3 regions of the Phytobacter palmae genome follow, and region 2 is predicted to be linked to each of the others. Evidence: predicted binding sites of a transcription regulator. Region 2 holds the regulator's gene; each other region holds the start of a gene.
What was found. Region 2 encodes CRP, which controls carbon source genes, mostly activating them, when cyclic AMP is high. Its sites were predicted from a motif close to ATGTGANNNNNNTCACAT; they were not measured.
Positions count from the first base shown of each region.

Region 1: a site for CRP is predicted at 3,917-3,934, ahead of garD (galactarate dehydratase). Genes of this name have one in related genera too.
Region 3: a site for CRP is predicted at 4,451-4,468, ahead of AAIG39_RS24025 (maltoporin). Genes of this name have one in related genera too.

Region 1 covers NZ_JBCIVJ010000011.1:119,254-124,901, reverse strand. Annotated here, with positions in the region: gene garK (glycerate 2-kinase) at 1-447, opposite strand, end outside; gene garR (2-hydroxy-3-oxopropionate reductase) at 577-1,467, opposite strand; gene garL (2-dehydro-3-deoxyglucarate aldolase) at 1,503-2,273, opposite strand; gene AAIG39_RS14845 (MFS transporter) at 2,303-3,637, opposite strand; gene garD (galactarate dehydratase) at 4,061-5,632, shown strand.
Region 2 covers NZ_JBCIVJ010000002.1:23,382-29,029, forward strand. Annotated here, with positions in the region: gene AAIG39_RS02815 (NUDIX hydrolase) at 1-257, shown strand, start outside; gene AAIG39_RS02820 (hydrolase) at 347-1,363, shown strand; gene AAIG39_RS02825 (YheU family protein) at 1,364-1,582, shown strand; gene AAIG39_RS02830 (phosphoribulokinase) at 1,634-2,503, shown strand; gene AAIG39_RS02835 (OsmC family protein) at 2,627-3,031, opposite strand; gene crp (cAMP-activated global transcriptional regulator CRP) at 3,341-3,973, shown strand; gene AAIG39_RS02845 (YccS/YhfK family putative transporter) at 4,027-5,648, shown strand, end outside.
Region 3 covers NZ_JBCIVJ010000035.1:5,837-11,484, forward strand. Annotated here, with positions in the region: gene AAIG39_RS24010 (glycoside hydrolase family 53 protein) at 1-373, shown strand, start outside; gene AAIG39_RS24015 (beta-galactosidase) at 405-2,462, shown strand; gene AAIG39_RS24020 (PTS sugar transporter subunit IIB) at 2,530-2,850, shown strand; gene AAIG39_RS24025 (maltoporin) at 3,095-4,360, opposite strand; gene AAIG39_RS24030 (LacI family DNA-binding transcriptional regulator) at 4,630-5,648, shown strand, end outside.

The DNA of each region.
Region 1 (5,648 bases), on a different contig from region 2:
AAGCGCCTGTACCATACCCGCACCGCCGTCATTCGTTGCGCTACCGCCGATGCCGATAATGATATTTTTTGCCCCATGATCCAGCGCGTGCAAAATAAGTTCCCCGGTGCCGCGTGAAGTGGTGATCAGAGGGTTTCGTAATTCAGGGGGGACAAGTGCCAGACCGCTGGCAGCAGCCATTTCGATAAAGGCTGTTTTACCGTCGCCGGACATCCCCCAACGCGCATTAACATTTTCGCCTAAAGGACCAGTCACGCGCGCCGTGTGCACAGAACCTTTTGTAGCGGCAATCATGGCTTCAACCGTTCCCTCACCGCCATCTGCGACCGGAACTGAAACGTATTGAGCATCCGGGAAAATTTCCCGAAATCCTTTTTCTATCGCCTGCGCTACTTCGGTAGCAGAAAGGCTTTCTTTATAAGAGTCTGGGGCGATTACGATTTTCATAGTTGATTAGCCTGACATTGCCGCGCAAGGCATTGATTGCACCTCACAGGTCGTACCCGTCACCGTGGTTTTCGACCTGCAAGATGTTGATGCTTAAGAAATTCAGGGCGCGCTCCCGCACCCTTCTTATTAGCGAGAGATTTCTACTTTCGCCAGTTTTTCATAGTAGCACGCGAGAGCGCTGTGGTCGTCATTACCGTGACCATCAGCACGCAGTGCCTGCATCATTTCCATTACTGCGGCAGTCAGCGGCAACTGCGCACCTACGCCATGAGAGGTATCCAGGGCGTTGGACAGGTCTTTGATATGCAGATCGATACGGAAACCAGGTTTAAAATTGCGGTTCAGAACCATCGGTGCTTTTGCTTCCAGCACGGTGCTGCCAGCCAGACCGCCGCGGATTGCCTGGAATACCAGTTCTGGATTAACGCCCGCTTTCGTTGCCAGCGTCAGCGCTTCGGACATTGCCGCAATGTTCAGCGCCACGATGACCTGGTTAGCCAGTTTGGTCACATTACCCGCGCCGATATCGCCGGTGTGAACAACAGATCCCGCCATGGCTTTCAGCAGATCGTAGTATTTGTCGAACAGCGCTTTGTCGCCGCCAACCATTACGGACAGGGTGCCGTCGATAGCTTTCGGTTCACCGCCACTTACCGGCGCGTCCAGCATTTCGATACCTTTTGCTTTCAGACCTTCGCTGATTTCACGGCTGGCCAGCGGAGCAATCGAGCTCATATCGATCAGAACAGTACCCGGTTTTGCGCCTTCAATGATGCCACCTTCGCCCAGCGCAACTTCTTTCACGTGCGGGGAGTTCGGCAGCATGGTGATGATCACATCACACTGTTCTGCAATAGCTTTTGCGCTGGTGGCGGCTTCTGCACCAGCGGCGATCAGTTCAGCGACCACATCTGCATTGCGGTCGGAGACCACCAGTGAGTAACCTGCTTTAATGAGGTTTTTACTCATTGGTTTACCCATGATGCCAAGGCCAATGAAACCAACTTTCATCGTCATAATTGCGTCTCTCTCTTTATCCAGTGGTGGTTTGATTATTTTTTAAAGGTATCAGCCAGTTTCTGCGTACCCGCACGGAACACGCCCAGATCGCTGCCAACAGCAACGATGGTCGCTCCCCATTCCAGATAGCGACGGGCATCTGCTTCAACAGGCGCCAGGATACCGCTCGGTTTGCCGTGCGCTTTTGCACGCGCAAAAATATGTTCGATGGTGCGCTGTACTTCCGGGTGCCCGGCGTTGCCGATATAACCCAGAGTTGCCGCAAGGTCGCTTGGACCAACGAATACGCCGTCAACGCCGTCGGTTTTGAGGATAGCGTCGAGGTTATCCACGCCCTCCTGGCTTTCGATCTGCACGATGATGGTGATGTTTTTGTTCGACTGTGCGAAGTAATCCGGTACGGTGCCGAACATATTGGCGCGGTGAGACACGGACACGCCGCGGATCCCTTCTGGCGGGTAACGGGTTGCCGCAACGGCGTTTGCTGCTTCTTCTGCCGTTTCAACGAACGGGACGAGGAAATTGTAGAAACCGATATCCAGCAGACGCTTGATCACAACCGGATCGTTCGTCGGGATACGTACCACCGGTGCGCTGGCGCTACCTTTCAGTGCCATCAACTGCGGTACAAAAGAGAGCACGTCATTCGGGGCGTGTTCACCGTCCAACAGCAGCCAGTCAAAACCTGCCAGGCCCAGAACCTCAGTGCTGATATGACTACCCAGCGCCGACCAACAACCGATCTGAACCTGATTTGCCGCCAGAGCAGCTTTAAATTTGTTCGGGAAGATATCGTTACTCATCTTTTGCACCTTAATTTTTAAGCCGTTGCTTACTTTTTCAATTCCATACGTTTGATGTCGCCCACCACAAACAGGTAGCAAACCATCATCATCAGGGCCGAGCAGCCGACAAAAATCAGCGCCCCGTTGAACGAATGCAACTCTTTGACCATGTACCCAATCACCAGCGGGGTCACAATCGATGCCACATTTCCGAACACGTTAAACACGCCGCCGCACAGACCGACAATTTCTTTCGGTGCGATATCGGAGATAACCGGCCAGCCTAACGCGCCAAAACCTTTACCGAAGAATGCCAGGGCCATCAATGCGATAACCAGTACGGTGTTGTCGGTGTAGTTACACAGAATGATGCTGGAAGCCAACAACATCCCAACAACGATGGGGAATTTACGCGCCATGGTCAAAGTGCAACCACGCTTAATCAGGTAGTCCGAGAAGAGACCGCCCAGCACTCCACCACCAAAGCCACACAGGGCGGGAATGGACGCGACAAAACCCACTTTCAAAATTGACATGCCCTTATCCTGCACCAGGTAAATCGGAAACCAGGTCAGGAAAAACCATGTGATGGTGTTCAGGAAATATTGACCAAAGAACACGCCAAGCATCATACGGCTGGATAACAGTTGCCTGATGTAATCCAGTTTCGGGCCGGATTGCTTATCGCTGTCGGTTTTTTTGTGGTCCATATCGACCACCGCGCCGTTAGCAGAAATATAATCCAGCTCTTCGCGGGTCATACGCGGATGGTCGGTTGGGTTATGGATGTACTTAACCCAGGCTGCCGTCAGCACAAAACCAATCACGCCCATGACAGTGAAGACATGTTCCCAGCCCCATGCGAAGGTCAGCCAACCCAGTAGCGGGGAGAACAGTGCGAGCGAAAAATACTGCGCCGCGTTAAAAATCGCCGAAGCGGTACCGCGCTCTTTTGCCGGGAACCAGGCCGCCACAATACGGGCGTTTGCCGGGAAAGAAGGTGCTTCGGAGAAGCCCAGCATAAAGCGCATGATAAACATCGAGACCCCAGCCCATGCGAGCGGGAACACGTCGACAAAACCTTGCAAGAAGGTAAAAAGCGACCAAAAGAACAGGCTCCAGGTATACACCTTTTTCGAGCCATAGCGGTCAAGTAACCAGCCGCCTGGGATCTGCATCAGCAGGTACGCCCAGCCAAACGCAGAAAAAATGTAACCCATCGATACCGAGTCAAGATGCAACTCTTTCGCGACATCGGTCCCCGCAATGGAGAGCGTGGCGCGGTCCGCGTAGTTAACTGCTGTGACAATAAATATAATGAGCAGAATTAAATAGCGAGTTGGTATTCCCCTTTTTACCTCAATTGAACTTTGCACAGACATATCATTTCCTCGGGTGCTGCTTAGATTTTAAAATATATTTTTCTTGATATGTAATTTACCCGACATATAAAAAGAAACTCTCGAAGAATAATATCGGGAAATAGCATGTTTATATTTTATTACCGCACAGTATAATCACCGCCAATCGGTCGCGCACTGGCGGTTTGCTCAATTTTAACGTGGGCCAGTAAGATTATTTTGAGCATATGCACACATAGCTGGGCGCTGATGCACAGATCTGGTAATTCGAATCCTTATAGGGCACCTAACCACGAAGATAAGTGATTTAGATCACATTTTGATCTTGAAACTCCTGACATTCTTATTCCATCAAATGATTTTTGTATTTCTGATAATTAAAGAACATCCCCTCTTTATTTTTTTGAGTAATGCATCGTATCGTTAGCTGGAGATTACTTGATAATGGCCGACATTGAAATTAGACAGCAGTCGCCTACGGCGTTTTATATTAAAGTACACGACACCGATAATGTCGCTATCATCGTTAATGACAATGGATTAAAAGCGGGCACCCGTTTTCCGGATGGTCTCGAATTAATTGAGCATATCCCGCAAGGCCATAAAGTTGCGCTGGTAGATATTCCTCATCACGGGGAAATCATCCGGTACGGTGAAGTTATCGGTTATGCAGTACGTGATATTGCGCGCGGCAGCTGGATTGACGAATCCACCGTCGAATTACCGAAAGCGCCGCCATTGAATACACTGCCCCTGGCGACGAAAGTGCCAGAACCATTGCCGCCGCTGGAAGGTTATACCTTCGAAGGTTATCGCAACGCCGATGGCAGCGTCGGTACCAAAAATCTCCTCGGCATCACCACCAGCGTGCATTGTGTGGCGGGGGTGGTCGACTATGTGGTGAAAATTATTGAACGCGACCTGCTACCGAAGTACCCGAATGTGGATGGCGTGGTCGGCCTGAACCATCTGTACGGCTGTGGCGTCGCCATTAACGCACCGGCAGCCGTTGTGCCTATCCGTACCATTCACAACATCGCGCTGAACCCCAACTTTGGCGGTGAAGTGATGGTGATCGGTCTGGGCTGTGAAAAACTGCAACCTGAGCGCCTGCTCCAGGGTACAGAAGATGTGAAATCGATTCCGGTAGACGATGCCAGTATTGTCCGTCTGCAGGATGAACATCATGTCGGTTTCAAATCTATGGTTGACGATATTTTGCAGGTTGCAGTTCGTCATCTGGAAAAACTGAACCAACGCCAGCGCGAAACCTGCCCGGCTTCTGAACTGGTTGTCGGCATGCAGTGTGGTGGTAGCGACGCCTTCTCCGGTGTGACCGCAAATCCGGCAGTTGGTTATGCCTCTGACCTGCTTATACGTTGCGGTGGCACGGTCATGTTCTCCGAAGTGACCGAAGTGCGTGATGCCATTCACCTCCTTACGCCGCGTGCCATCAATGAAGAAGTGGGCAAGCGCCTGCTGGAAGAGATGGCCTGGTATGACAACTACCTTGATATGGGGCAAACGGACCGTAGTGCTAACCCATCTCCGGGGAATAAAAAGGGCGGTCTGGCAAACGTAGTGGAAAAAGCGCTGGGCTCGATTGCGAAATCGGGTAAGAGCGCCATTTCCGAAGTGCTTTCGCCCGGTCAACGCCCGACCAAACGTGGTCTGATTTATGCGGCAACGCCAGCCAGTGACTTTGTCTGCGGCACGCAACAGGTGGCTTCCGGTATCACCGTTCAGGTATTCACCACCGGACGTGGTACGCCGTACGGCCTGATGGCGGTGCCGGTCATCAAGATGGCGACCCGTACTGAACTGGCAAACCGTTGGTATGATTTGATGGATATCAACGCAGGGACTATCGCAACGGGCGAAGAGACTATCGAGGAGGTGGGCTGGAAGCTGTTCCACTTTATCCTTGATGTCGCAAGCGGCCGCAAGAAAACCTTTTCTGATCAATGGGGTTTGCACAACCAACTGGCTGTGTTTAACCCGGCTCCGGTGACCTGATTCATCAATATACCTC
Region 2 (5,648 bases):
GGCAGAAAACAATGTACTCTTTACTACCAGTTTATTGTCTGCCTGATATGTTTACCCAGACGCAATTGCAGGAGGCGACGGAGATTATTCTCGGTCAGCCTATCCAGCGAAAAAGCCTGATTCGTCGATTTGAGGCCTCTGGTATGTTTGAAGAGACAGGCGAGAGCGTAGCGACTGGTGCACGAAAAGCGCGCTTGTGGCGGCGTAAACCGGGTGTCGATATTCATCTCTTTTCCCGAAATTTACTGACGGATTAGTATAGTCTGCGCGATGTCCCGCGAAATGAAAAAACGGCGCAACATCGTGCAGCTATAGTTGTCCCATTCTGATTCTATTATTCTGTACTATGGCTGAAATTACACCTTCACGACTCTCGGAAATGGCGGATGATTCTTCCACCTTCCGCCCACTGCGCGGCGGAAGCAATCCGCATTTCCAGACTATGCTGCCGCGCCTGATCCGCCGGAAACTGGGCTTTACACCGACCTGGCAGCGCCTTGAACTGCCCGATGGCGATTTCGTGGATCTCGCCTGGAGCGAAGACCCGACACAGGCAAAACATAAACCCCGTCTGGTGGTCTTTCATGGGCTGGAAGGCAGCCTGCATAGCCCTTATGCTCACGGCCTGATAGAAGCGGCAAAAGCGCGCGGCTGGCTGGGCGTGGTGATGCATTTTCGTGGCTGTAGCGGTGAACCTAATCGCCTTAACCGTATTTACCACTCTGGCGAAACCGAAGACGGTACCTGGTTTTTGCACTGGTTGCAGCGGGAGTTTGGCCAGGTGCCCACCGCTGCGGTGGGCTATTCGCTGGGCGGCAATATGCTGGCCTGTCTGCTGGCAAAAGAGGAAAATCGCGTCCCCCTGGATGCCGCAGTGATTGTCTCTGCCCCCTTTGTGCTGGAAGCATGCAGCGCCCATATCGAAACCGGCTTTTCGCGGGTATATCAACACTATTTGCTCAACCTGCTGAAAGCCAACGCGTCACGAAAATTAAAAGCCTATCCCGGCTCATTACCCATTGATTTACGACAGCTGAAACGTCTGCGTCGTCTGCGCGATTTTGATGATGCGATCACGGCGCGCATCCATGGCTTTGCCGATGCGATTGACTATTACCGCCAGTGCAGTGCCATGCCGTTGCTGAATAAAATCAGCAAACCGACGCTGATCATCCATGCGAAAGACGACCCCTTTATGGATCAAAATGTGATACCCGATACGCAGACGCTGCCGCCGTCAGTAGAATATCAACTCACCGAACATGGTGGTCACGTGGGGTTTGTGGGCGGCACGTTACTACACCCGGAAATGTGGCTGGAAAAGCGCATCCCCGACTGGCTGCAAACTTATCTGGAAATCTGAATGATTATTCCCTGGCAGGATCTGGCGCCTGAGACACTCGACAACCTGATTGAAAGCTTTGTCTTGCGTGAAGGCACCGATTATGGTGAACATGAGCGCTCACTCGAACAAAAGGTCGCCGATGTAAGACGGCAATTGAAAAACGGCGAAGCTGTGCTGGTGTGGTCAGAACTGCACGAAACCGTCAATATTATGCCGCGCTCGCAGTTTCGCGAGTAACGCCCGGGCGGCTGGCTTCGTCTACAACAATGGTTTACTCAGGGAGCTGCTATGTCCGCTAAACATCCGGTTATTGCCGTAACAGGTTCCAGCGGTGCGGGAACCACTACCACCAGCCTCGCGTTTCGCAAAATCTTTGCTCAACTGAATTTGCATGCCGCCGAGGTCGAGGGTGACAGCTTTCATCGCTATACCCGCCCGGAGATGGACATGGTAATCCGTAAGGCCCGGGATTTAGGTCGACATATCAGCTACTTTGGCCCGGAGGCGAATGATTTCGGCCTGCTGGAACAGACATTTATCGAATACGGACAAACCGGCAAAGGTCAGGCACGAAAATATCTGCATACCTACGATGAAGCCGTTCCCTGGAATCAGGTTCCCGGCACGTTCACCCCCTGGCAGCCCTTACCAGAGCCAACAGATGTACTGTTTTATGAAGGGTTACACGGCGGCGTGGTAACGCCACAGCATGATGTCGCCTGCCATGTCGATCTGCTGGTGGGCGTGGTTCCGATAGTTAACCTTGAATGGATTCAAAAGCTGGTGCGTGATACCGGTGAGCGTGGACATTCCCGTGAAGCGGTGATGGACTCGGTGGTACGCTCGATGGAAGACTACATTAACTTCATTACCCCCCAGTTCTCCCGAACCCATATTAACTTCCAGCGCGTGCCGACCGTTGATACTTCCAATCCGTTCGCGGCGAAGGTCATCCCCTCGCTGGATGAAAGTCTGGTCGTCATTCATTTCCGTAACCTTGAAGGGATCGACTATCCCTGGCTGCTGGCGATGCTGCAGGGTTCGTTCATTTCGCACATGAATACGCTTGTGGTGCCGGGTGGGAAAATGGGACTGGCGATGGAGCTCATCATGACCCCGCTGGTACAGCGGTTGATGGAAGGGAAGAAAATTCAGTAGCCTTGCGGCGGACACAATATCTTCCCCCGCCAGGTGTAGCCCCGGAAAGCGTAGCGCCACCGGGGAAAAGGTCGAATGCGCTACGCTTATCCGACTTACCTGCTTAGCCTTTGAAAGCGGTTCTCAGGCCTCAATCACTTCATACGAATGCGTGATTTTCACCGCCTTCTCCAGCATTAACGCGACGGAGCAATATTTCTCGGCAGAGAGATCCACCGCACGCGATACCGCCGCCTCTTTCAGCTCCTTGCCGGTCACGATGAAGTGCAAGTTGATATGCGTAAACAGACGCGGAGCCTCTTCACGACGCTCTGAGGTCAGCTTCACTTCGCAATCTTTCACATCGTGGCGGCCTTTTTGCAGAATAGATACAACATCGATAGCGCTGCATCCTCCTGCTGCCATCAGCACCATTTCCATCGGGCTTGGGGCTTTGTCGCCTGAGTTACCATCCATCAGGATCTGGTGCCCGGACGCAGACTCGCCAAGGAACGTTAAACCTTCTACCCATTTCACTCGAGCTTGCATTTTTAATTCACTCCGGAGTTACAGTTTTCTTTACAGATTACGCGTACATAAGAAAACTCGCAACGGAAGGCGACCTGCGTCAAGCTGAAGCGAGACACCAGGAGACAGGCGACAAAAGCTATGCTAAAACAATCGGGATGCTACAGTGATACATTGATGTTATGTATGTATGCAGAGGACATCACATATTACAGGCCGCAGGCATGTCTGACGGTCCACTTCCCAGGTATGGGGAAGATAGATTGCAACCCCGGACGCGATATGTGAATCCAGCGTCTGGAGCCAGCTTATAACAGAGGATAACCGCGCATGGTGCTTGGCAAACCGCAAACAGACCCGACTCTCGAATGGTTCTTGTCTCATTGCCACATTCATAAGTACCCATCGAAGAGCACGCTGATTCACCAGGGTGAAAAAGCGGAAACGTTGTATTACATCGTCAAAGGCTCAGTGGCTGTGCTAATCAAGGATGAAGAAGGTAAAGAGATGATCCTCTCTTACCTTAACCAGGGAGATTTTATCGGTGAACTGGGTCTGTTCGAAGAGGGTCAGGAGCGCAGTGCATGGGTACGCGCCAAAACCGCTTGTGAAGTGGCCGAAATCTCCTATAAAAAATTCCGTCAATTAATTCAGGTGAACCCGGATATCCTGATGCGTTTGTCTTCTCAGATGGCGCGTCGTCTGCAGGTCACCTCAGAAAAAGTCGGCAACCTCGCCTTCCTTGATGTGACAGGCCGTATCGCACAGACGCTGCTGAATCTGGCGAAACAGCCGGATGCAATGACCCACCCGGACGGTATGCAAATTAAAATTACCCGTCAGGAAATTGGTCAGATCGTTGGCTGCTCCCGCGAAACTGTCGGTCGTATCCTGAAAATGCTGGAAGATCAAAACCTGATCTCCGCGCACGGTAAAACCATCGTCGTGTACGGTACACGTTAATTCTCAAGCGGCGCGTCGCCCTTAACGATGCGCCGTTTTTGTCTCTCTTTTCCATGTGGCGCAGGCTGATTTATCACCCCGAAATCAACTATGCACTGCGACAAACGCTGGTGTTATGCCTCCCTGTGACCGTGGGTCTCATCGCGGGCCGTCTCGATCTCGGTTTGTTGTTTTCCCTTGTTCCTGCCTGCTGCAATATTGCCGGTCTGGATACGCTGCATAAACGTTTCTTCAAACGTGTCTTCATCGGCGGCACTCTCTTCGCTGGCAGTAGCCTCACGGTACAGTTATTACTGACGCAAAATGTTCCGCTACCGCTGATCCTGACCGGATTAACGCTGGTCCTCGGCGTCACGGCAGAAATCAGCGCATTGCACGGGCGCCTGCTCCCCGCCTCGATCATTGCCGCCATCTTTACGCTCAGCCTCGCCGGTAGCATGCCCATCTGGGAACCGTTACTGATTTATGGTCTGGGGACACTGTGGTACGGCGCGTTTAACGCCTTCTGGTTCTGGCTGTGGCGGGAGCAACCGCTACGTGAATCATTGAGTCTGCTGTATCGCCAGCTGGCGGACTATTGCGAAGCAAAATACAGTTTGCTGACGCAGCATGTCGATCCCGAAAAAGCCCTTCCGCCACTACTGGCGCGCCAGCAAAAAGCGGTGGATATGATCAGCCAGTGTTACCAACAGCTGCATATGCTGGCGGCGAATAATAACAACGACTACAAGCGGTTACGCCGCGTTTTCCAGGTAGCTCTCGACTTACAGGAACATATTGCCGTTAGTCTGCACCAACCGCAGGAAGTACAGGAGCTGGTTGAACGCAGCCATGCCGAAGAGGTTATCCGCTGGAATGCGCAAACCGTGGCCGCGCGGTTACGTGTGATCGCCGATGATATTCTTTATCACCGCTATCCCAAACGCTTCAATATGGATAAACAGATTGGCGCACTCGAGAAAATTGCCCGCCAGCACCCGGATAATCCGGTCGGCCATTTTTGCGCCTGGCATTTCAGCCAGATAGCCCGAGTTCTGCGTACCCAGCGTCCACTGTATGTGCGAGACCTGATGGAAGAGAAGCAGCGTCGCTTGCCCCTGCTCCCGGCACTCAAAAGCTATCTGTCGTTCAAATCCTCAGCCTTACGTAATTCGGCACGAATTAGCGTCATGCTCAGTATTGCCAGCCTGATGGGCAGTGCGCTGCATCTTCCAAAACCCTACTGGATAATGATGACGGTGATGTTTGTTACGCAAAACGGTTATGGCGCAACGCGCGTACGCATTCTGCACCGGGCGGCAGGCACCATGGCCGGATTGATCATTGCCGGCGCGACGCTGCACTACCACGTACCGGAAGGCTTCACGCTGACCGCGATGCTGATCGTGACGCTGGTGAGTTATCTGATTATCCGCAAAAGCTACGGCTGGGCGATGGTGGGCTTTACCCTTACCGCGGTATACACGCTCCAGTTACTCACACTCAATGGTGACCAGTTTATTGTTGCCCGTCTTATCGACACGTTGATCGGCTGCCTGATCGCTTTTGGCGGCATGGTTTGGCTATGGCCTCAATGGCAGAGCGGGCTGCTGCGAAAAAATGCCCACGACGCGCTGGAAACTTACCAGGATGCCATTCGGCTGATCCTGAGCGATGATCCGCAGGTTACTCCGTT
Region 3 (5,648 bases), on a different contig from region 2:
CATCAGCAAACGCTACAACAAAGATGTGATTGTGGTCGAAGCGGCTTACGGCTATACGCTGGCTAATTGCGATAACGCCGAAAACAGCTTCCAGGAAAAAGAAGAGAAAGCCGGCGGCTACCAGGGTACCGTCCAGGGGCAATATGACTATATCCACGATTTAATGCAGTCGGTTATTAATGTTCAGGGTCATCGCGGTAAAGGTATTTTTTACTGGGAGCCGACCTGGATTGCGGTTCCCGGAAATACCTGGGCGACGCAGGCGGGAATGAATTATATCAACGACAAATGGAAAGAGGGCAATGCGCGGGAAAACCAGGCGTTGTTTGATTGTCAGGGGAAAGTACTGCCTTCGGTAAAAGTTTTTAATTAACTCTGGTGTTGTCAATTTCAGGATCTTTAATATGAATAAATTTGCGCCTTTAAGCCCGAAGGTTGTCTCGCTATTGCATGGCGCGGACTATAACCCGGAGCAATGGGAGAATTATCCGGGCATTATTGATAAAGATATCGCCATGATGAAACAAGCAAAATGTAATGTCATGTCGGTCGGAATATTCAGCTGGTCAAAACTGGAACCCCGGGAAGGGGAATTTAATTTTGCCTGGCTGGATTCGGTTATTGAGAAGTTATATGCGGCGGGTATTCATATCTTTCTCGCCACGCCGAGTGGCGCACGGCCAGCCTGGATGTCGCAGAAATATCCCCAGGTGCTGCGCGTCGGGCGCGATCGCGTTCCGGCACTACACGGCGGGCGGCATAACCACTGCATGACCTCGCCGGTGTACCGGGAAAAAACGCTCAAAATCAATACACTGTTAGCGGAGCGCTATGCGCAGCATCCGGCAGTACTTGGCTGGCATATTTCCAACGAGTACGGCGGCGAATGCCACTGTGATTTGTGTCAGCAACAATTCCGCGACTGGCTGAAAGCCCGTTATCAGACACTGGAAAACCTCAACCACGCCTGGTGGAGCGATTTCTGGAGTCACACCTATTCCGACTGGTCACAAATCCAGTCCCCGTCGCCGCAGGGAGAAGTGTCAATCCACGGCCTGAATCTTGACTGGCGACGCTTTAACACCGCGCAGGTCACTGATTTCTGCCGCCATGAAATCGCCCCGCTGAAAGCGGCGAATGCGCAGCTTCCGGTGACCACGAATTTTATGGAGTATTTCTACGATTACGACTACTGGCAACTCGCGCCGGCGCTCGATTTTATCTCCTGGGACAGCTACCCCATGTGGCACCGGGACAAAGATGAAACGCAGCTTGCCTGCTACACGGCGATGTATCACGACATGATGCGCTCGCTAAAGGGGGGCAAGCCATTTGTGTTGATGGAGTCAACGCCGAGCGTCACCAACTGGCAGCCAACCAGCAAAGTGAAAAAGCCGGGGATGCACATTTTGTCTTCGTTACAGGCAGTGGCGCACGGCGCGGATTCGGTGCAGTACTTCCAGTGGCGTAAAAGTCGCGGTTCGGTAGAGAAGTTCCACGGTGCGATCATTGATCATGTGGGCCATCTTGATACCCGTGTCGGGCGTGAAGTATGCGCGCTGGGCGACATGCTCGAAAAACTCTCTCCGGTGATGGGGTGTCGCACCGATGCGCGTGTGGCTGTCATCTTTGACCAGCAAAACCGCTGGGCGCTGGACGACGCCGAAGGGCCGCGCAATAAAGGTATGGAGTATGAAAAAACGGTTAATGAACACTACCGCCCGTTCTGGGAGAAAGGCATTGCGGTGGATGTCATTAACGCCGACGCGGATCTGAGTCGTTATCAACTGGTGATCGCCCCCATGCTTTACATGGTACGGGAGGGCTTTGCTGAGCGCGCCGAGGCGTTTGTCGCGGCGGGTGGGCATCTGGTCACGTCCTACTGGACCGGAGTGGTGAACGAGAGCGATCTCTGCTTTCTCGGTGGCTTCCCTGGCCCGCTACGCAAACTGACTGGTGTCTGGGCCGAGGAGATAGACTGTCTGGATGACAATGAGCGCAATCTGGTGCAGGGGCTGGCGGGGAACGATGCCGGCTTACAGGGGCCATATCAGGTGCGTCATCTGTGTGAACTGATTCATGTGGAGAGCGCAAAACCGCTGGCCACTTATAGGGATGATTTCTATGCCGGTCGTCCGGCAGTGACGGTTAATCAGTTCGGCAAAGGTAAGGCGTGGCACGTAGCATCACGCAACGACCTGGCGTTCCAGCGTGATTTCTTTGCCAGCCTTATTGACGAACTGGCGCTGCCGCGCGCCGTTGAGCAGGATTTCCCACCGGGTGTTGTGGCTACTGCGCGCACTGACGGGGAAACCACGTTTGTCTTTATCCAGAACTTTAGCGCTCAGCAGCAGACGATAACCCTGCCGCAAGGCTATCAGGATTGTTTGTCTGCCGCGTCGGTCAGCGGTTCGCTGACGCTGACGCCGTGGGATTGCCGTGTTGTTCGCCGTCAGGCGTAAAGTCTGACTTATGCGCCTGCCCATTCGGGCAGGCTTTTTTTTATCTGTCGAAAATCCGGAGTCGATGATGGTGAGTCTTAAATCTTTCCTGCGCTACTTCTCTGAACCAAAAAATGCCGCGGCGGTGCCCATCAGCGATGCCGAGCTGCAATTAATCCAGCGGCTGGCGCAGGCTTTTGGCGGTGCGGAGAATATTGAAAATGTCGATGCCTGTCTGACCCGTTTACGCGTAACGGTAAAAGATCTGGCGATTGTGGATTCTCAGGCGCTGCAACATGAAGGGGCGCTGGGGGTGATTATTCTCGGTCAGCAGGTGCATGCAATATTTGGCAAGCAGTCAGATGCGCTGCGCAAGTTACTGGATGAGCATTTCTTTTCACGCACATAAATAAAAAGGGATACCCGTAAGGGTATCCCGAAATAGATAAAAGAAAAGCAATGACAATATAAATTCTGACAGGCAAGAGCCTGGCAGTTCTCGGAGATAAATAACGAGGGTAACGCATTAATAAACAGGGTCATTTCGCGTTATATCGCGACGAGGCACAGGAAATGTCCGGGGGCTTATTTAAATAAGCGACCGCAGTTAACAAATTCAGCCAATTACGCGATAACGGGAAAGATATGTTTATTTACCACCAGGCTTCAACCTGTACGCCAAAGTTCCATGTATTATTTTTGGTTCCATCTTCGAATGATTTTCCATTTTCCGAATCATTTAAATAGGAAGCAAATACGCGTAATTCAGGACGTGACATAAATTCCGGGCCATCTGCCAGACCAACCGCGAAAGTGTATTTTTCGCCGCTCTGCTTGTAGTGGCTGCCGTTTTTGTAGTCATCTTTCTGGTAGAACCCGCCGACTTCACCAATCAGGCGCACATAGTTAGTCATCTGATACTGCGCGCGGCCCACCAGTGAAACCAGGCGGGTTTTGTCGGTATATTCCGTAATGTCGTTAGCAGAGCCGTAAGTCAGTACGTGGTTCAGCGAGAACTTACTGGTAATCGGGATGAGTCCGGTGTTGATCACGCGGTAACCGCTGGCGTCGTTCACATAATGCCACATGTCATACCAGCCGCCGCCCTGCGATACCATGTTCTGCGCCAGCCCTTTGTTGGCATATTGCAGCACCAGTTTATTGTAGCCGCCAAGCATGTCCTGGCTGATTTCGCCGGTCACCATCACGCCGTCATCGGCTTCGTATAATCCGCCGTACTCTTTCTGTTTTTTGGTCGGATTAGGCATAGCGTAGTCAATGCCGAACTCTGTCCAGGCGCCTGACCACGGCTTCCAGCCCGCATAGCGAAGGTCGATATAGTTGATATTAACGTCATTGTCGTTATCGACGCGGTAATCAACATCGTTGGCATCACCCCGGATCCAGGCCACCGAGACCGCACCTGGCCCGACGCTGTAGTTTTCGATCCCTGCGCCGGAACCGGAAATATTCCAGTATTTGGTATCGATGATATGCAGGTCGTGGCGCTGGTAGTAACGTTTACCGCCCCAGATGACCGCATTGGGATCGTTGGGGATAAGCCCTTTAATTTGCAGGTTCAGCTGGCGCAGGCCGAACTGCGCGTCGTCGCCAATGGTGGTTTCGTTGTCGTTAGAACCGTCGGAAACCATGCTGACCATACTGTCGAGGTAAAAACTCACGTCATCTTTTTTATAGACCTCAGAACCCAGCTCCAGCTCGCCGTAGGTGTCGGTTTCGTTACCGAGGCGACCCAGTTTGTTCTTTTGCCACTCAACCTGTCCGCCATCGCCGGAGACGCCTACACCGCCGCGCAGGTAGCCGTGAAAGTCGATAGGGACAGATGTCGCAGCCAGCAAAGAAGTCGAAGTCAGCGCAGTGGCTAACGCAAGAGAGAGAGTGCGTAGCGTAGTGTTCATATCATTCCTCTTATTGTTTTGTATTACGTTCACATAAGCAGTGTCATAAAATGCCTAAATGTAAAAACAGGCAAACTAACGATTGTGAATATGTGATTAACTGCAAATAAATCAGCGTTTTTTGTTACCATTAGCGAATCTGTTCACAGTGTCTTGAGTTGTGAGCGTCATACTTTTGTTGTTAAGATGAAGCAAGGGGGATGCGTGGTGAGCGTTTTTTCAGGTCGCCCCTGTTACACTTGGCGTATAACAACATAAGGAACCGGACCATGAAGTCTAAAAGTGCAACGCTGGAAGACGTAGCCCGTCATGCGGGCGTCTCCTACCAGACCGTGTCCAGGGTACTCAACAAATCTGCCAATGTATCCGAAGCCACGCGTTTAAAAGTAGAGAAATCCATAGAGTTATTGCGTTATGTACCGAACCGACTGGCGCAGCAGCTGGTGGGTAAGCAAAGCCAGACCATCGGTCTGGTGACCACCTCTCTGGCACTCCATGCCCCTTCACAGGTGGCGGCAGCGGTGAAACGCTATGCTAACCTCGATGGCTACCAGGTATTGATTTCAATGATCGATGAGAACGTCAATCAAGACATTCAATCCGCCATTAACGAACTCAAGTCGCAACTGGTGGACAAGGTCATTATCAACGTGCCGCTGGAGACAGAAGAGGCGCAACGTATCGCCTCTGACAACGATGATATTGTCTGCCTGTTCCTGGATGTCGATCCCTACAGTTCTGTGTTTAACGTTTCGTTTAACCCGGCGGATGGCACCCGTGCGAGCGTCAAACATCTCTATGAACTGGGTCACCGGGAGATTGCACTGCTGGCCGGACCGGAAACCTCCGTGTCGGCCAATCTGCGGTTAAAAAGCTGGTTAGATACGCTCAATAGTTATGGGCTGAAACCGGTGACCATTTTTCATGGCACCTGGGACGCGCAGAGTGGTTACGCCGGTGCGCTGCAGATGTTACGTGAAACACCGAATTTCACCGCTGTGCTGGTGGGAAACGATCAGATGGCGCTTGGCGTGCTTAGCGCATTTCATCAACACCAGGTCGCCATTCCGGGTGAGAAGTCGGTGGTAGGTTATGACGGGACCTATGAAAGTTCGTTCTTTCATCCGGCGTTAACCACCGTTTCGCTGGATCTCGATTTGCAGGGAAAGGAAGCGGTGCGCCGCCTGCTTGATAGCGGCCACGGTGATTCGGCGCGCAGTTCATCCGTGTTGCCGGCAAAGCTTATCGTCCGTCACTCCACCGGGGCAGTGCAGGAGCAGGGGATTAA